3 regions of the Dokdonella soli genome follow, and region 1 is predicted to be linked to each of the others. Evidence: predicted binding sites of a transcription regulator. Region 1 holds the regulator's gene; each other region holds the start of a gene.
What was found. Region 1 encodes HrcA, which represses chaperone genes, less so after heat shock. Its sites were predicted from a motif close to TTNGCACTCNNNNNNNNNGAGTGCNAA; they were not measured.

Region 2: the regulator HrcA is predicted to act here: its motif matches at 3,268-3,294, upstream of rpoH (RNA polymerase sigma factor RpoH).
Region 3: the regulator HrcA is predicted to act here: its motif matches at 3,907-3,933, upstream of groES (co-chaperone GroES).

Annotation. Positions count from the first base shown of each region.
Region 1 is NZ_BAAAEU010000001.1:152,201-158,324, forward strand. It holds gene dnaK (molecular chaperone DnaK) at 1-1,317, opposite strand, end outside; gene grpE (nucleotide exchange factor GrpE) at 1,419-1,940, opposite strand; gene hrcA (heat-inducible transcriptional repressor HrcA) at 2,061-3,116, opposite strand; gene recN (DNA repair protein RecN) at 3,280-4,962, shown strand; gene ABD002_RS00735 (REP-associated tyrosine transposase) at 5,113-5,721, shown strand; gene fur (ferric iron uptake transcriptional regulator) at 5,694-6,107, opposite strand.
Region 2 is NZ_BAAAEU010000032.1:116,573-122,696, forward strand. It holds gene ABD002_RS19350 (primosomal protein N') at 117-2,294, shown strand; gene rpoH (RNA polymerase sigma factor RpoH) at 2,377-3,237, opposite strand; gene ung (uracil-DNA glycosylase) at 3,505-4,212, opposite strand; gene ABD002_RS19365 (response regulator) at 4,209-5,057, opposite strand; gene ftsX (permease-like cell division protein FtsX) at 5,054-6,064, opposite strand; gene ftsE (cell division ATP-binding protein FtsE) at 6,061-6,124, opposite strand, start outside.
Region 3 is NZ_BAAAEU010000023.1:138,578-144,701, reverse strand. It holds gene ABD002_RS13775 (TlpA family protein disulfide reductase) at 130-672, opposite strand; gene dsbD (protein-disulfide reductase DsbD) at 789-3,176, opposite strand; gene cutA (divalent-cation tolerance protein CutA) at 3,248-3,568, opposite strand; gene groES (co-chaperone GroES) at 3,983-4,273, shown strand; gene groL (chaperonin GroEL) at 4,339-5,985, shown strand; gene ABD002_RS13750 (winged helix-turn-helix domain-containing protein) at 6,101-6,124, shown strand, end outside.

The DNA of each region.
Region 1 (6,124 bases):
GTGCACGGTGACCGCGGACTGATTGTCTTCGGCCGTTGAGAACACCTGCGATGCCTTGGTCGGAATCGTCGTGTTCTTCTCGATCAGCTTGGTGAACACGCCGCCGAGCGTCTCGATGCCGAGCGACAGCGGGGTCACGTCGAGCAGCAGCACGTCCTTGACGGTGCCGCCGAGCACGCCACCCTGGATCGCCGCGCCGACCGCGACCGCCTCGTCGGGGTTCACGTCCTTGCGCGGCTCCTTGCCGAAGAAATCCTTGACTGCTTCCTGCACCTTCGGCATGCGCGTCTGGCCGCCGACCAAGATGACTTCCTGGACGTCGGAAACCTTCAGACCCGCATCGTTCAGCGCGGTACGGCACGGCCCGATCGTCTTCTCGACGAGATCGCCGACCAACGCCTCGAGCTTCGCGCGCGTGAGCTTGATGTTCAGATGCTTCGGACCCGACGAGTCCGCCGTGATGTACGGCAGGTTCACCTCGGTCTGGTGCGCGCTCGACAGCTCGATCTTGGCGCGCTCGGCGGCGTCCTTCAGACGCTGCAACGCGAGCGGATCGTTCTTGAGATCGACGCCCTGGTCCTTCTTGAATTCGTCGACGAGGTAGTCGATGACGCGCTTGTCAAAGTCCTCACCGCCGAGGAAGGTGTCACCGTTCGTGGCCAGCACCTCGAACTGCTTCTCGCCGTCGACTTCCGCGATCTCGATGATCGAGATGTCGAACGTGCCGCCGCCGAGGTCATAGACCGCGATCTTGCGATCGCCGCCCTTCTTGTCGAGTCCATAGGCCAGCGCGGCCGCGGTCGGCTCGTTGATGATCCGCTTCACTTCCAGGCCCGCGATGCGCCCGGCGTCCTTGGTCGCCTGGCGCTGCGAGTCGTTGAAGTAGGCCGGCACCGTGATGACCGCTTCGGTCACCGGCTCGCCGAGGAAGTCCTCGGCGGTCTTCTTCATCTTCATCAGCACCTTGGCCGAGATCTCCTGCGGCGGCATCTTCCTGCCGTCCGCGGTCTCGGTCCACGCATCGCCGTTGTCGTGCGCGATGATCTTGTACGGCACCATGTTGATGTCTTTCTGCACTTCCGCGTCGGTGAACTTGCGGCCGATCAGGCGCTTCACCGCGTAGAACGTGTTCTTCGGATTCGTGACCGCCTGACGCTTCGCGGTCGCGCCGACCACGACTTCGTTGTCCTTGAACGCGACCACCGACGGCGTCGTGCGATCGCCCTCGGAGTTCTCGATCACGCGCGTCGTACTGCCTTCCATGACCGCCACGCACGAGTTGGTCGTGCCGAGGTCGATACCGATGATCTTGCCCATTTCTGTACTCTCCCGCTCTGAATTCTCATGCGGCCCCGCAGGCCGCGACTGTCGCCAAATCTGGGGTTATGCGCTTGTGTTTCAAGCGCTTTCGTGCGGCGCTACTTCGTGACCGCGACCAGCGCCGGTCGCAGCAGCCGGTCGTTCAGCACATATCCCTTCTGCATGACCGCAGCGACACGTCCGGACGGATGCTCGGCGCTCTCGACCATGCTCATCGCCTGGTGATGCTCAGGATTGAATGGCTCGCCGACCGCGCCGGCGGTCTTCAACCCGTTCGCGTCGGTGACGCGGATCAGCTCACGCAGGGTCAGTTCGACGCCGCTGCGCAGCGCCGCGGGGTCGCCGACCTCCGCAGCCAGCCCGCGTTCCAGATTGTCGAGCACCGGCAGCAGATCGGCCAGCAGTTTCTCGTTGGCGAAGCGGCGGGCCTGCTCGAGGTCACGCTGCAGACGTTTGCGCTGGTTGTCGAGTTCGGCGCGCTCGCGCAGCACCGTCTCGCGCATCTCGGCGAGCTTGGTCTCGTACTCGCCGAGCTGGCGCGACAAGCTCTCGAGATCGCTGTTGACGGTCTCGTCGAGTGTTTCGGGCGGCCGCGTCGCCATCGGATCCGTATTCTCCATTGCTCCTCCAAATCAAAACCCTGCCCTCCACCGGGTGGCGGATGGCTGTCATCGTATTTTCAAGGTACGGCTGGCGACCGGCCACATGGCACGCTCGCGACGAACCCCCGCTGCCGCCCGTTATAAGGTCGGCTGCGACCGCTTCAAGGCGCCGGAAATGATCGCCGCCGTCGCCTGCACCACCGGAATCACGCGTTCGTAGGCCATCCGGGTCGGCCCGATCACGCCGAGTACGCCGAGTACGCGCCCGCCGACCCCGTATGGCGCCGTGACCAGGCTCCAGGTGTCCAGCGCCGCGAATCCGGATTCCTCGCCGATGAACAGGCGTACCCCCTCGGCATGCGAGCAGCGCTCGAGCAGTTGCAGCAGATCGCGTTTGCGCTGGAACGCCTCGAACAGTTCGCGCAGGCGGTCCACGTCGGAGACGTCCTGCCTGCCCATCAGGTTGGTCTGACCGGCGACCAGCATGTCACTTCCCGCGCTGCCCTGGAATGCGGCTTGCGCCACCTCGACCGCGGCCGCAAGCAGGTGGTTCAAGCGCGCCCCCTCTTCCTGCATCTCGCGCAGCAGCCGCGCGCGGATGTCGTCGAGACGCATGCCGGTGAAATGCGCGTTCAGATAGTTCGCGACCTGCTCCAATTCGCTGGGGCCGTAGGCACGCTGGGTGGTGATCACGCGGTTCTGCACCTGGCCGTCGGTGAACACCAGGATCACCAGTACGCGGTTGCTATCAAGCGGCACGAAATCGATATGCCGGAACGGAAACTCGTCGCGCTTGGGCACGCTGACCACGCCGACGAAGTGGGTCATCTCGGACAGCAGCGAAGTCGCGCTGCCCAGCAGGTCCGGGGTCGACGCGTCGGTCGGCAGTTCGCGGCGCAGCTGGTCGACCTCGGGCTCGCCGAGCGGACGCATCTCGAGCAGGCTGTCGACGAACACACGATAACCCTGCGAGGTCGGCACGCGACCGGCCGAGGTGTGCGGCGCGGCGACCAGCCCGAACTCCTCGAGATCGGACATGATGTTGCGGATCGTCGCCGGGCTCACGTCCAGCCCCGACGCCTTCGCCAGCGTGCGCGAGCCGATCGGCTGGCCTTCGGCGATGTAGCGCGCGATCAGCGTGCGCAGCAGTTGCCGGGCACGGGCATCGAGGGCGTGGTGGGATGAGACGTTCATCGGGTTCCGGGTGGGCGCACGGGCGACGCCCTTCGATGCACGCTAACAAGCGGCACCACCTCGATCAATAGGGCCGGAACGGCCCGGATTCAACAGACCGTCTTGGCCGTTACCCGGCCGCATGCTAGCGTTCCGCGGCTTATTCGGGAGTTCCGCGCGGACGATGCTGGAAAGTCTCTACGTCAAGGATTTCGCGATTGTCGGCGAGGCCGAGATCGCGTTCGGACCGGGCATGACCGTGGTCACCGGCGAAACCGGCGCCGGCAAGTCGCTGCTGGTCGACGCCCTGTTGCTGCTGTCCGGTGGCCGCGCCGAGGCGACGATGGTGCGCCACGGCTGCGAGCGCGCCGAGCTGGCCGCCGCGTTCGACCTCGCCGCGCACCCGGACTTGCGCGACTGGCTGATCGCCGAGGACCTCGACGAGGACGGCGCCTGCCAGCTGCGTCGCGTGATCCGCAGCGAAGGCAGCTCGCGCGCGTGGATCAACGGTCGTCCGGTCACGCTGACCCAGCTGAAGACGCTGGCCGGAGGGCTGATCGAGATCCACGGTCAGCACGAGCATCAGGCCCTGCTCGACCGGACCCAGCAGCTCGCGCTGCTCGACGCGTTCGGCGAGCACGGCACCGAGGTCGCCGAGGTCACGCGCATCGCCAAGGCCTGGCGCGAAACCACCGCGCGCATCACGGAACTTTCGCGGGGAACCGACCATGCCGAGCGCATCGAATGGCTGAACCACCAGGTCGACGAGCTCGACCGGCATGCGCTGGCACCTGACGATCTGCTTGCGCTGGAGGAACAGCATCGCCGCCTCGCGAACTCGGGCCAACTGCTGCAAGGCGGCGCCGTCCTGGCCGAGCGCCTCGACGGCGACAGCGAATTCGCGTTGCTGCGCCTGGTCGCGCGCGCGCAGTCCGAAATCGCGCATCTGGCCGTGCTGGACGAGCGCCTCGAACCGATCGGCGAACTCGTCGATGCCGCGCAGATTCAGCTCGCGGAGGCCAGCGATGCGCTGGCGCGCTACCAGTCCGCGCTCGACCTCGACCCGGAGCGCCTCGCCGAGACCGAATCCCAACTCGGCAAGCTGCATGAACTCGCGCGCAAGCACCGCGTGCGCATGCCCGAACTCAAGGCGCACGCGGACAGCCTGCGCGAGGAACTGGAAAGCCTGCGCGGTGCCGGCGCGAGCATCGCGACGTTGCGCGAGGAGCAGCAGCGCCTCGCCAGTACGTATGCGGCCGCGTCGAAGAAACTCGGCAAGAAGCGCGGCACGACCGCGCAGACACTCGGCGCAGCGGTCAGCGCCCTGATGGCCGAACTCGGCATGCACGGCGGCCGCTTCGAGGTGCAACTGGAAGCGCAGTCCGGCGACGAGCCCGATCCGCAGGGCACCGAGCGCTGCGAATTCCTGGTCAGCGCAAATCCGGGCCAACCGCCGCGCGCGCTGCGCAAGGTCGCCTCGGGCGGCGAACTGTCACGCATCAGCCTCGCGATCGAAGTCGCGGCGCTCGGCAGCGACACGATCGGCACGATGGTGTTCGATGAAGTCGATTCCGGCATCGGCGGCGCGGTCGCCGAGGTTGTCGGTCAGAAACTGCGCGCGCTCGGCGAACGCTGCCAGGTGCTCTGCGTGACGCATCTGCCGCAGGTCGCCGCACAGGGGCATCGGCATCTGCGTGTCAGCAAATCCAGCGACGGCGCCTCGACCGAGACGCGTATCGAATCGCTGGATGGCACCACGCGTCGCGAGGAAGTCGCACGCATGCTTGGCGGCATCGAGATCACACGCGAGACGCTGGCGCATGCGAAGCAGATGCTGGGAAGCGCAATGCGATCCGGCGAGGAATGAAAGAGCATCGCGGCTGAAGCCGCTCCTACGAAGAGCCAGCTGTTGCTCCTGTAGGAGCGGCTTCAGCCGCGATGCCTTACCGCCGATTTCCTACGCGAGATTCCGCCTGCGTCGCTGCCGCGACCGGCGCGCAAACGCGATGCTGTCAACATGCAACGACCCAACTACCCGCCATGCGGTAGAGCGCGGCTGCGCAAGGGCCGTACGAGCGAACCAGGCCGCATCTATCTCGTCACGTTCACCACCGTGTCGAGACGACGGGTGTTCACGCAATGGGAACCTGCGGTGGCCGCAATCCGAGCATTGTGCGACCCGTCGCTCTGGCGGAATTCCCGGCTGCTCTGCTGGGTATTGATGCCAGACCATTGGCACGGATTGATCGAACTGGGAGCCACCGATTCACTTTCCGATCTGGTCCGTCGCGTAAAGGGGACGACCGCGCTCGCGGCAAATCGGGCGGTCACAGGATGCACGGGGCCGATTTGGGTCAGCGGTTTCCACGACCATGCGATCCGGGCGGATGAGGACGTAATCACCCTGGCGCGCTATGTCGTGCTTAACCCCGTCCGCGCGGGTCTCGTGACGCACAGCGGGCTGTATCCATTCTGGGACGCGATATGGATCGACGTTCGCGAAGAGCATCGCGGCAGAAGCCGCTCCTACAGGAGCAAGGCATTTTCGCGATCGCAGGCTCTTCGTAGGAGCGGCTTCAGCCGCGATGCCGTTGGGCTTTACCGCTTCTTCACCGGCCTCACATAAAGCACCAGGCTGTGATCCTCGATCACATACCCGTGCTTCGCCGCAATCTCGTGCTGCAGGCGCTCGATCTCCTCGCTGGAGAATTCGATGACCTTGCCGGATTCGACGTCGACCATGTGGTCGTGGTGCTTGCCGCGGTCCAGCTCGTAGACGGCCTGGCCGCCCTCGAAGTGGTGCTTGAGCACCATGCCGGCCGCCTCGAACTGGGTCAGCACGCGATAGACGGTCGCGAGGCCGATATCGTCGTGCTTGTCGAGCAGTTCGCGGTAGATGTCCTCGGCGGTGAAGTGCTTGCCGTCGTGGCTGTCGAGGATTTCCAGGATGCGCATGCGCGGATGGGTGACCTTGAGGCCAGCCTTGCGCAGTTCGGTCGATTCCATGTTCATCCTCCGGCGCCCTCCCT
Region 2 (6,124 bases), on a different contig from region 1:
GGCAGTTAACCCACCTTCCTGATGGTTTCCTGAGAAACCGTCGGCAAGCCCCGCCAGCGGGCCGGCGATGCGCCGGCTACACTCGGCAACGCGCGGGTTTGCGCGAACCATCCGCCATGACGTCGATCCTGCGCCTCGCCCTTCCGGTCCCCCTGAACACGCTGTTCGACTACCGCGCGCCGGAAGCTGTCGTGGCGGCGCCGGGCTGTCGTGTGCTGGTGCCATTCGGTCGCCGCCAGGTCGTCGGCGTCGTCGTCGAGCGCGCTACCGATTCGGAACTCGACGACAACAAGCTCAAGCCGATCGAACGCGTGCTGGATGCCGCGCCCCTGCTCACCCCGGAGCTGCTGGCGACGCTGCGCTGGGCCGCACGCTACTACCAGCACCCGCTCGGCGAGGTCGTACAGGCGGCGCTGCCGGTCGCGTTGCGCTCGGCGCGTGGGTTGCCGGAGAGCGGGGTTCCAGCATTGCGGCTGACCGCGGCAGGCCATGCGGCGCGGGGCGATCCGCAGCGTCGTCGCGGCACGCGCCTCGATGCGCTGCTCGACGCGCTCGCGATCGGGCCGTTGTCGGGCGCCGACCTCGAGACACGCGTCGCCGGTTTTGCCAGCGCCGTCCGCACCGCGCTGGCACGGGGCTGGATCGAACGCGTACGCGTCGCCTCCGCCACGCGTCCGCACGCGGCGAATGCCGGACCGCCACTCAACGAGGAGCAGCGCCAGGCCGCCGATGCGGTGATCGCGGCCAGCGAAGGTTTCGCGCCGTTCCTGCTCGACGGCGTGACCGGCAGCGGCAAGACCGAGGTCTACCTGGAGATCATCCGCGACTGTCTCGCGCGTGGTCGCCAGGCGCTGGTGCTGGTGCCGGAGATCGCGCTGACGCCGCAGGCGCTGCGCCGCTTCCGCGAGCGACTCGGCGTCGACATCGCCGCGCTGCACTCCGGTCTCGGCGAGAGCGAACGCGCACGTGCCTGGCTCGCCGCCGCGCGCGGCGAGGCGCCGGTGATCCTCGGCACGCGCTCGGCGCTGTTCGTGCCATTGCCGAATCCAGGCGTCATCGTCATCGACGAGGAGCACGACACCTCGTACAAGCAGCAGGAAGGTTTCCGCTACCACGCGCGCGACCTCGCGGTGATGCGCGCGAAGGCGCTCGGCATTCCAGTCCTGCTGGGCTCGGCGACGCCATCGCTGGAAAGCCTCGCGAACGTCGGAGCCGGGCGTTATCGATCGTTACCCCTGAGGCACCGCGCCGGTCTCGCCACACCACCGGCGTTGCATGTCGTCGACCTGCGCCGGCAGCGCCTGCAGCATGGGCTCGCAGCATCCACCCTGGATGCGATCGCGGCCTGCCTCGCGAAAGGCGAACAGGTGCTGGTGTTCAAGAACCGGCGCGGCTACGCGCCGGTGCTGCTCTGCCACGACTGCGGCTGGAGCGCGCAATGCCCCGAGTGCGAGCGCGCGCTGACGCTGCACCGCCATGCCGGCCGCCTGCGCTGCCACCACTGCGGTTTCGAGCAGGCGATCCCGCGCGCGTGTCCGTCCTGCGGCGGCCTCGCGCTGCATCCGCTCGGCGAGGGCACCGAACGGCTCGAAGAAGCGCTCAGCGCGCGCTTTCCGGACGTGCCGATCGTGCGCGTCGACCGCGACACCACGCGCGGCCGACGCATGCGCGATGCCTTGTTCGACAGCCTGCCGGACGCCGGCGCGCGCATCCTGATCGGCACGCAGATGCTGGCCAAGGGCCATGACCTGCCGCACCTGACCCTGGTCGTGGTGGTCGGCGTCGACGAGGGCCTGTACAGCATCGACTTCCGCGCCAGTGAACGGCTCGGCCAGTTGGTCGTGCAGGTCGCCGGCCGCGCCAGCCGCGCCGAGCGACCGGGCGCGGTGATCCTGCAGACGCATGATCCTGCGCATCCGCTGCTGGGTGTGCTGCTCAACGGCGGCTATCGAGCGCTCGCGGCGCAGCTGCTGGAGGATCGCCACAACGCGGGACTGCCACCGTTCGCGCACTTCGCGCTGCTGCGTGCCGAGGTCAAGCAGAGGGACGTCCTCGATGCGTTCCTCGCTGTCGCTGCAACCGCCGCGAACGATCCTGCGATCATCACGCATGGCCCGCTCGCCGCACCGATGCCGCGCCGTGCCGGCGTGTTTCGCGGCCAGGTGCTGATCGAGGCAGCCGACCGCGCGGCCTTGCAGGGGTTCCTGCCGACGTGGCTGGATGCGGTGCGCGCGCTGCCCGGCGAGCGCAAGCTACGCTGGTCGGTCGATGTCGATCCGGTGGACCTGTACTAGCGGCGAATCTTGCTGTGCGGGAGGACGCAAAGCACGACGGCCCCGCATGGGGGCCGTCGGAAACTCGATGCGACAGCGATCGTCAGGCGACGAACAGCGCGCGCATCTTCTTCATCGCGTTCGCTTCGATCTGGCGGATGCGCTCGGCGGACACGCCGTATTCGTCGGCGAGTTCCTGCAAGGTCGCCTTCTCGCTATCCTTGAGCCAGCGGCGCTGGATGATGTCGCGCGAGCGCTCGTCGAGCTTGACCAGACCGCGATGCAGTGTATCGAGACTGGATTCCTCCTCGGATTCCGCCTCGACCGTCGCGTACGGATCGGCCGCATGGTCGATCAGGAACGCAGCGGGTGACGGACGCTCGTCCTCGTCGGCATCGACCGGCGTGTCGAACGCGACGTCGCGGCCGTTGAGGCGCGCTTCCATCTCCATCACGGTCGCAGCCGGCACGCCAAGTTCGCGCGCGATGGTGTTGACCTCTTCCGCGTTCATCCAGCCAAGACGCTTCTTCGACTTGCGCAGGTTGAAGAACAGCTTGCGCTGCGCCTTGGTCGTCGCGACCTTGACGATGCGCCAGTTGCGCAGGATGAACTCGTGCATCTCGGCGCGGATCCAATGCACCGCGAACGACACCAGGCGCACGCCGTGTTCCGGATCGAAGCGCTTGACTGCCTTCATCAGGCCGATGTTGCCTTCCTGGATCAGGTCACCGATCTGCAGGCCGTAACCCGAATAACCGCGCGCGACATGCACCACGAAACGCAGGTGCGACAGCACCATCTGCTTGGCAGCGTCGAGATCGCTCTCGTCGATGAAGCGCCGCGCCAGATCCTGCTCCTCGGCCTGGGTCAACATCGGAATCTGGTGGACCGCGTTCACATACGCGTCGAGGCTGCCGACCGCGCTCGGAACCGGGAAATTGCTGGCGACCAAGGCATTGCTCATTCGTCTGGACCCCTCATCTTGTGAAGCACTTTAGCACTCGGCTCCTTTGAGTGCTAAACCTGTCGAGAGTTCCCGCTGCCTGTCCCTGCGGGATCAATAACTGAACTTGCCAGTATTGTACTCCCAAGTTCGATAAATTGGCAGGCTCCGACACGTGGCGCAAACGGGCGAGGAAGAAAGCTCCAAAGGATTGTCTGAAAAGGATTTTTGCAGCACGGGGCCACGAGCCGGAGGACAAGTTGCTCCAAGTATTCTACGGACACGAGCTTAATCAGGGCTCAATTCCGCCCGCGGCGGCAGCCGCCAGTCGATCGGTGCGGCACCGCGCTCGCGCAGGTACTCGTTCGCACGCGAGAAGTGCCCGCAGCCGATAAAGCCACGATGCGCGGACAGGGGCGAGGGATGCGGCGCCTTCAGCACGCGATGGCGGCGCGTGTCGATCAGCTTGCCCTTGGCCTGCGCATAGCTGCCCCAGAGCAGGAACACGAGCCCCTCGCGCTCGCGGTTCAGCGCATCGACGCAGGCATCGGTGAACCCCTCCCAGCCCTTGCCCTGATGCGAACCGGCGAGTCCGCGCTCGACCGTCAGCACCGCGTTCAGCAGCAATACGCCCTGTCGTGCCCACGGGATCAGGCAGCCGTGGTCCGGACGCGGGATCGAGAGGTCGCGTTCGATCTCCTTGAAGATGTTCTCCAGCGACGGCGGTGACGGCATGCCGGGCAGCACCGAGAAGCACAGTCCGTGCGCCTGGTTCGGACCGTGGTACGGATCCTGGCCGAGGATCACGACTTTGACCGCCTCGAACGGCGTGGTGTCGAGCGCCGCGAAGATCCTCGGCCCCGCCGGATAGATCACCTTACCGGCGCGCTTCTCCGCGCGCAGGAACTCGGCGAGCGCCTGCATCTGCGGCCGTTCGAATTCGCCGCCGACGCGCGCCTTCCAGGACGGCTCAAGCTTGACTCGGTCTTCGGTCACGCGCTCACCCGCGCCCGCTCGCGCAGGTGGCGCGCGACGCGTAGCTGAAACTGCAGCTTGGTGATCAGCAGGCGCTCCTCGATCGGCTTGTGCACCAGATCGTTCGCGCCAGCGCGCAGCAGCGCGGCCTGGTTGCTCGCGTTGTCGTCGCCGGTCATCACCAGCACCGGCAGCTCACCTTTTGCATAACCGAAGTGGCGACGGATGCGTTCGAGCAGGTCACCGCCGCTGAGATCGCCCTTGAGATTGACGTCGGTCAGCACGAGCTCGGTGCCCGGCGCGCGGCCCTCGTTGCGCGCGGCCTCGAGAATGTCGAGTGCGGCTTCGACGCTGACCACATGGGTCACCTTGAAGCCGAACTTCTGCATCATGCGCGTCGTCGCCAGCGCGACCACGCGGCTGTCCTCGACATACAGCACGTCGCCGCTGATCGATTCGGTCGGATGCACATAGCCGCGGATGAACGCGGCCAGTGCCTCGAAGCCGAGCGACTTGTCGAAGTAGTCGGTGACATGGCTCGACAAGGTGCGCGCGACCAGGCGCTCCTGCACGTCGCCGGAAACGACCACGATCGGGATGTACGCCTGCGCGCTTTCGCGGAGCTGCCGCGCGAGTTCGAGTCCGTCCATGTCCGGCAGACGCAGCGCGGTCGTGACCAGGTCGATCACGCCCCCGTCCAGATGCGCGCGCGCTTCAGCGCCGCTGCCACAGCCAATGACCACCGAGTTCGGCAACTCGGCCTTGAGCACGCGCTCGATCAGCTGGCGTACCACGCGCGAACCGTCGACGACGAGCACACGCGGCTGGTCGCTGGAGATGTGCCGCGTCAGCGAGATGTCGCTCATTGCGGCTGCCCCGCGGCGAGGTGACGCGCGGTCGCGAAGAATGCGCCGAGCCAACCGAGCAGCGCGCTGAAGGCGACCACGCTCGACGCGGCGAACACGCCGATGCCGTGCAACGAAAACCGATGCGCGTAGCTGTCGAGCAGGCGCCCGACCGGCTCGGCCAGCGCGATTTCCACCGCGGCGACGATAGCGAGCGCGAGCACACTGCCGAGCAGGCCGTACCACAGACCCGAATAGAGGAACGGACGACGCACGAAGCCATCGCTTGCGCCGATCAACTGCATCACGGAAATCTCCTCGGAACGGGCCTGGACATCCATGCGCACGGTATTGCCGATCACCAGCAGCGTGGCCAGCGCGAGCAGCGCCGCGATCACCGCGACCACACGCTCGCCGAAGTGGAGAATGTCGGAAAGCCTGCGCCGCCACGCTGCGTCGTACTGTACGAGATCGACGCGCGCATCCGCCTTGAGCTCGCCGATCAGCGCCGGATTGTCCATATCGGCGACGGCCCGCGGCGTGACCACGAGCACGCTCGGCAGCGGATTGCCCTGCAGCGCATCCAGCGCCTCGGCGAAACCGGACAACTGGCGGAACTCCGCGAGCCCCTGTTCCGGCGTGCGCACCAGTACCGCGGCGACATCGGCGCGCTGGCGCAGCTCGCCGGCGAGCGCATCCGCGCTGTTCGCATCGAGCGCCGGCTTCAGGAACACGGTGACTTCGCGGGCTTCGCGCAGGCCACCGGACAGCTCGCGCGCGTTGTCGTAGACGAGGAAGAACAGCAGCGGCAGTGCCAGCGCGAACCCGAGCACGAGCACGGTCAGCGCGGTCGCCCACGGCCGTGCGGCGAGACGGCCGAGACTGGAGAACAGGCCGTGGAAATGCTGATCGCGCCACGCTGCGATGCGCAGACGCCACGGCACGCGCGGCCGGCGTGGCCGCGCGCTCTTCGCCGACGCAGGCGCGGGTGTGGGCTTGCGCACATTGCGCTCGGCCTGACGGCTCATGGCGCCTTCCCCTGCGGACGGAAATCATCGACCAGACGGCCATGGTCGAGCACCAGCGCG
Region 3 (6,124 bases), on a different contig from region 1:
GGCGGACTCGCCGAAAAAGGCCGCTAGTCTGGCCGAGCTCGCCTGTTCTGTCCAGTTCGGCGACGTTTGCGTGGAAATTGACGAGATTCGTGGAAATCCGACGGGTCGGCTGCTGTTGCGGCTGAATGGTCAGAAGAAGGGCGCCAGCCACTTCTCCAGCCCGTTTTCGCTGAAGTTGCCGAAACGTTGCGCGAGGATATGACCGTCGCGGCCGATCAGGACCGAATACGGCAGCACGCTGCGGGTATTGCCGTAGGCCATAGAAACGTCCGGCCCGTGGTCGGGATCGTTAATCAGGATCGGGTAGCGCACCGGATGACGGTCGAGGAACGCGCGGGTCGCGTCGTGGTTGTCGGAGGCGATGCCGATCACCTGCACGCCACGTGCGGTCAACTGTTGTTGGGCACGGTCGAGCATCGGCATTTCCTCGACGCAGGGCGCGCACCAGCTCGCCCAGAAATTCACCAGGACCAGCTTGCCGCGCCATTCGGCCAGCGAATGTGTTTGTCCGGCGAGGTCGGGCAGGTCGAACGGCGTCGCGAGCGCACCGACTTTAGCCGTCAGATCCGCGCGTGATGCGGACGGCGCGTGCAGCCAGCCGCCGGCGAGAAAGCCGCCGAGCGCGCCGGCGAGGGCGATCAGGAGGATCAGGAGGTTGGTGCGGTTGAACATGCAGGCACGTGGCGTTCCGGAACATCTTGTCTTCGTCGTTCCGGCGTACGCCGGAACCCAGTGCCTCTTCGCAACAGCACAGACGCTGGGTCCCGGCGTACGCCGGGACGACGAGCTTAGGTGCCCGCCTTGCCGATCCGGGTGATGAAATCTTCGGCCTTCTCGAACCCGATCAGCCGCAGTGCGCGCCGCTCATCCCCCTTGTTGAAGAAAATCGTCGCCGGCGGCCCGAACAGGCTGAAGCGCTTCAACAGCGCCTGGTCGGCATCGTCGTTCGCGGTCACGTCGGCCTTGAGCAGCACGAAACCGGCGAGCGCCTGCCGCACCTCGGGTCGGGTGAACGTGAATTTCTCCATCTCCTTGCAGCTGACACACCAGTCCGCGTAGAAATCCAGCATGGCCGGTTTGCCGGCTGCCGACGCGGCGGCGAGTTCGCGATCGAGATCCGCACTCGACTTGATGGTGCGGAACGCGAGTTCGCCGGCGCCGGCGTCCTTGCCGCCGTTGGCGACGATGCCGGCCAGCGGCTGGGTCACGTCGCGGCCACCGGCGGCAGCGCCGATGAGCTCGGCTGCGCCGGCGACCAGTAGGATCACGCCGAGCGCCTTCCACAGCTTGCGCCATCCGGACGCGCCATCGGCCAGACGTTCCAACGCGCCCAGATAGACGGCCGAGGCGACCAGCAGTGCACCGACCATCAGCATGATCCAGACGCCGTCTAGGATGCGCGCGAGCATCCAGATCGCGAGGCCGAGGAACACCACGCCGAACACCGCCTTGACCGCATCCATCCAGGCGCCGGCGCGCGGCAGCAGCTTGCCGGCCGCGGTACCGAATACGACCAGCGGCGCGCCCATGCCGAGGCTGAGCACGAACAGCGCGAGGCCACCGAACACCGGATCACGGGTCTGGCTGATGTAGAGCACCGCGGCGGCCAGCGGCGGGGCGACACACGGTCCGACGATCAGCGCCGAGAGCAGGCCCATGATCGCGACGCCGATCAGCGAGCCGCTCTTCTGTTGGTTGCTGATATTCGCGATCTTCGATTGCCACGAACTCGGCAGCTGCAATTCGTAGAAGCCGAACATGCTGAGCGAGAGCAGCACGAACAGGATCGCGAAGCTCCACAGGATCCACGGTTTCTGGAATGCCGCCTGCAGGTTCGCGCCGGCAAGCCCGGCGACGACGCCGGCGATCGTGAACACGACGCAGGTCGCGAGCACGTAGACGACCGACAGCACGAACGCGCGCCGCGTCGTCACGTTCTCGCCGGAACCGGCGATGATGCCGGACAGGATGGGGATCATCGGGAACACGCAGGGCGTGAACGCAAGCAGCAGGCCGAAGCCGAAGAACGAGAGCAGCGCGAGCAGGCGGTTGCTGGACAGATTTGCGGCGAGCGCCTGTTCCTCCGATTGACCGCCCGCGCCTGCAGCTGCTTTCGTAGGAGCGGCTTCAGCCGCGATGCTCTTCTGTGGTGCGCTCGACGGCATCGCGGCTGAAGCCGCTCCTACAAAAGCGGATTTCGCCGCCGCGAGTTCCGACGCACTTGCCGCCGGCAAGTCGATGCTGACGTCACGCGGCATCACCGGATAGCAGATGCCGTTTTCCTGGCAGCCCTGGTATTCGGCATGGACCTTGATCGTCTGCGCCTCGCCGTGCTCGCGTGCGAGCGGGATCGGCAACTCGACCTGATTGAAATACACCTTGACCGTGCCGAAATGTTCGTCGGTGTGGTCAACGCCGTTCGGCCATTGCGGCGCACCGAGTTTCACGCCGGTGCCGTCGGCAAGCGCGACCGAACTCTTGTCGCGATACAGGTAGTAGCCCTTCGGCATCGTCCAGCGTGCGAGGATCGCGGTCGGGCTCTGCGCAATGGCTTCGAACACGAACGCCTGCTCCGGCGGCAGCGGCATGTTCTCGGTCGCGCCCGCGAGCGGTTGCGCCCCGCCGAGCTTGAGGCCGAGCGGCGAAGCGGGAGAGCGTTCCGTAGGAGCGGCTTCAGCCGCGATGCTCTTCTGTACGTTGGTCAAAGGCATCGCGGCTGAAGCCGCTCCTACAACAGCAGGCGGCACGTCCAGCGTCAGCGTAGTCGGGTTCGGTGGATAGCAGATCTTCGGATCGGTCTGGTGGCAGCCCTGCACGGTGATCGTGACCGCCAGCGTCTTCGCGGTCGCGTCGGCGAGCGTGTACGGGAGGGTCGCATCGATCGCGTGATGGTAGACCTCGACGTCGCCGAGGAATTCGTCGTGTTTCTTCTCGCCGGCCGGCAGGTCGAGCGCAGCGAGCGTGAGTCCGGCCTGCGACGTCTTCGCCTTGATGCGCGTGCGGTACAGGTAGTAGTCCGGCGCGATCTCCCAGTGCAGCGCGATCGTGCCGGGCGCGGCGACCTTCGCGGTCAGCTTGAACGCCTGCTCGACCGGGAGAAGGTCGTCGCTCGACTGCGCCTGCGCGGCAGCGATGGAAACGAACAGCGCGGCGAGGCCGGCGAGCAGCTTGCGCATCGGGAAAAGCTCCGGGATTCTTGCGGGGTTGCGAAGAAGACCGCGTTTGGACCGCGCGTCTTGCATGATGTTCATTGTGACTCGGTTTCCGTCTCGACCCAACCCAGATAGCGATCGAGGCCGTCGACTGCGTCGACCGCGATCAATTCGGGCGATTCGTACGGATGCAAGGCCGGCAGGCGCGATTTCAGCGCGGCGAACCGCGCGCGCGTGGTCTTGATCAGCAGCAGGACCTCGCGCTCGGCATGCACCGCATCGTTCCAGCGATAGGTCGAGGTCACGCTCGGAATCGCCTGCACGCAGGCGGCGAGCCGCTCGTCGACGAGCGCGCGCGCGATCCGCGCGGCGCTTTCCTCGTCGGGGCAGGTGCAGTGGGCGATGACGACGCTCATCGCGCAAGTCTGGCACGGAGCGGGCGGGTGGTGAAAACGCGGAAGCGGCGCCGTTGCGCCGCTCCCGCCGGATCATCGCTTACGGCGTCTGCGCTTCGAAGCCGTTCTTGAAGATCACGTCGTTGCCAGTATTTAGCACGCAGGTCGCCGGAGGGGGCGCCGTGTCGCGGAGTCTAGCGTCGGGCTGGTGACAGGGCGATGGCGATCGTCGCGTGCGGGTGTGCATCCCATCCTTCGATGCCTCGGGACGAGCGATGCCCCTTGAAACGATTCCCGCCGGCAGCATCTGTCCGACCACGCCGGCGGACTCTTCCCTCGGTTTTGCTTCGCCGCTAAACTTGGCACTCAGCAGTATCAAGTGCTAACAGTTTCTGAAAACCCCTTTTGCATCAACCCGTTGATGGAGACTCCCCAATGAAGCTTCGCCCGTTGCACGACCGCGTCATCATCAAGCGTCTGGAGGCCGAGACCAAGTCGGCTGGCGGCATCGTGATCCCCGACGCCGCTGCCGAAAAGCCGATCAAGGGCGAAGTCATCGCCGTCGGCACCGGCAAGATCCTCGACGACGGCAAGGTCCGCCCGATGGCGGTCAAGGCCGGTGACACCGTGCTGTTCGGCAAGTACAGCGGCACCGAGGTCAAGGTCGATGGCGAGGAACTGCTCGTCATGCGCGAAGAAGACCTCGTCGCGGTCATCGAGAAGTAAGCAGGCGTGCAGCGCCGCTTCGATCGACCCGTTCAATCCCACGAATTTCCTGAGGACACAGTTCCATGGCAGCCAAAGAGATCCGCTTTTCCGAAGACGCGCGCGCACGCATCCTGCGCGGCGTGAACACCCTGGCCAATGCGGTCAAGGCCACCCTCGGCCCGAAGGGCCGCAACGTCGTGCTCGAGAAGAGCTTCGGCGCGCCGACGATCACCAAGGACGGCGTGTCCGTCGCCAAGGAGATCGAGCTGGCCGACAAGTTCGAGAACATGGGCGCGCAGATGGTCAAGGAAGTCGCTTCCAAGACCTCCGACGTCGCCGGTGACGGCACCACCACCGCGACCGTGCTCGCGCAGGCGCTGATCCGCGAAGGCCTCAAGGCCGTTGCGGCCGGCATGAACCCGATGGACCTCAAGCGCGGCATCGACAAGGCCGTGATCGCCGCGGTCGCGGAGCTGAAGAAGCTCAGCAAGCCGTCGGCGGATTCCAAGTCGATCGCGCAGGTCGGCGCGATCTCCGCGAACGGTGACGACGCGATCGGCAAGCTGATCGCCGAGGCGATGGACAAGGTCGGCAAGGAAGGCGTGATCACGGTCGAGGAAGGTTCGGGTCTGGACAACCAGCTCGACACGGTCGAGGGCATGCAGTTCGACCGCGGCTACCTGTCGCCGTACTTCATCAACAACCAGCAGAGCCAGCAGGTCGAGCTGGAAGACCCGTACATCCTGCTGTACGACAAGAAGATCTCGAACGTGCGCGAGCTGTTGCCCGTGCTCGAAGGCGTGGCCAAGGCCGGCAAGCCGCTGCTGATCGTCGCCGAGGAAGTCGAAGGCGAAGCGCTGGCGACCCTGGTCGTCAACACGATCCGCGGCATCGTCAAGGTTGCGGCCGTGAAGGCGCCGGGCTTCGGCGATCGTCGCAAGGCGATGCTGGAAGACATGGCGATCCTGACCGGTGGCCAGGTCATCTCCGAGGAAGTCGGCCTGCAGCTCGAGAAGGCGACGCTGAAGGATCTCGGCCGCGCGAAGAAGGTCGTGATCACCAAGGAAAACACCACGCTGATCGATGGCGCCGGCGAAGCGGCGAACATCCAGTCGCGCATCAAGCAGATCAAGGCGCAGATCGAGGAAACCTCCTCCGACTACGACCGCGAGAAGCTGCAGGAACGCGTGGCCAAGCTCGCCGGCGGCGTTGCGGTGATCAAGGTCGGCGCTGCGACCGAAGTCGAGATGAAGGAAAAGAAGGCGCGCGTCGAAGACGCCCTGCACGCGACGCGTGCGGCGGTCGAGGAAGGCGTGGTCCCGGGCGGCGGCGTCGCGCTGATCCGTTCGCTGGCTGGCCTCGCCAAGCTCAAGGGCGACAACGAAGACCAGAACCACGGCATCGCGATCGCACGTCGCGCGATGGAAGCACCGCTGCGCGAGATCGTCGCGAACGCCGGCGAAGAGCCGAGCGTGATCCTCAACAAGGTCGCCGACGGCAAGGGCAACTTCGGCTACAACGCCGCGACCGGCGAGTACGGCGACATGGTCGAACTGGGCATCCTGGACCCGACCAAGGTCACGCGCACCGCACTGCAGAACGCCGCGTCGATCGCCGGCCTGATGATCACGACCGAAGCGATGGTCGCCGAGGCGCCGAAGAAGGAAGAGTCGCACAACCACGGTGGCGGCGGTGGTGGCATGGGCGGCATGGGCGGCATGGATTTCTGATCCAGCCTCAACCGCAACGCGTTACAAAGAACCCCGCTTCGGCGGGGTTTTTTGTTGGGAAACGCCATCTTGTTTTTCTTGACAAGGTGTGAGGCTGACTGCATACCTTGGCGCGATGGATTCCTGCGTGTATCAGTTT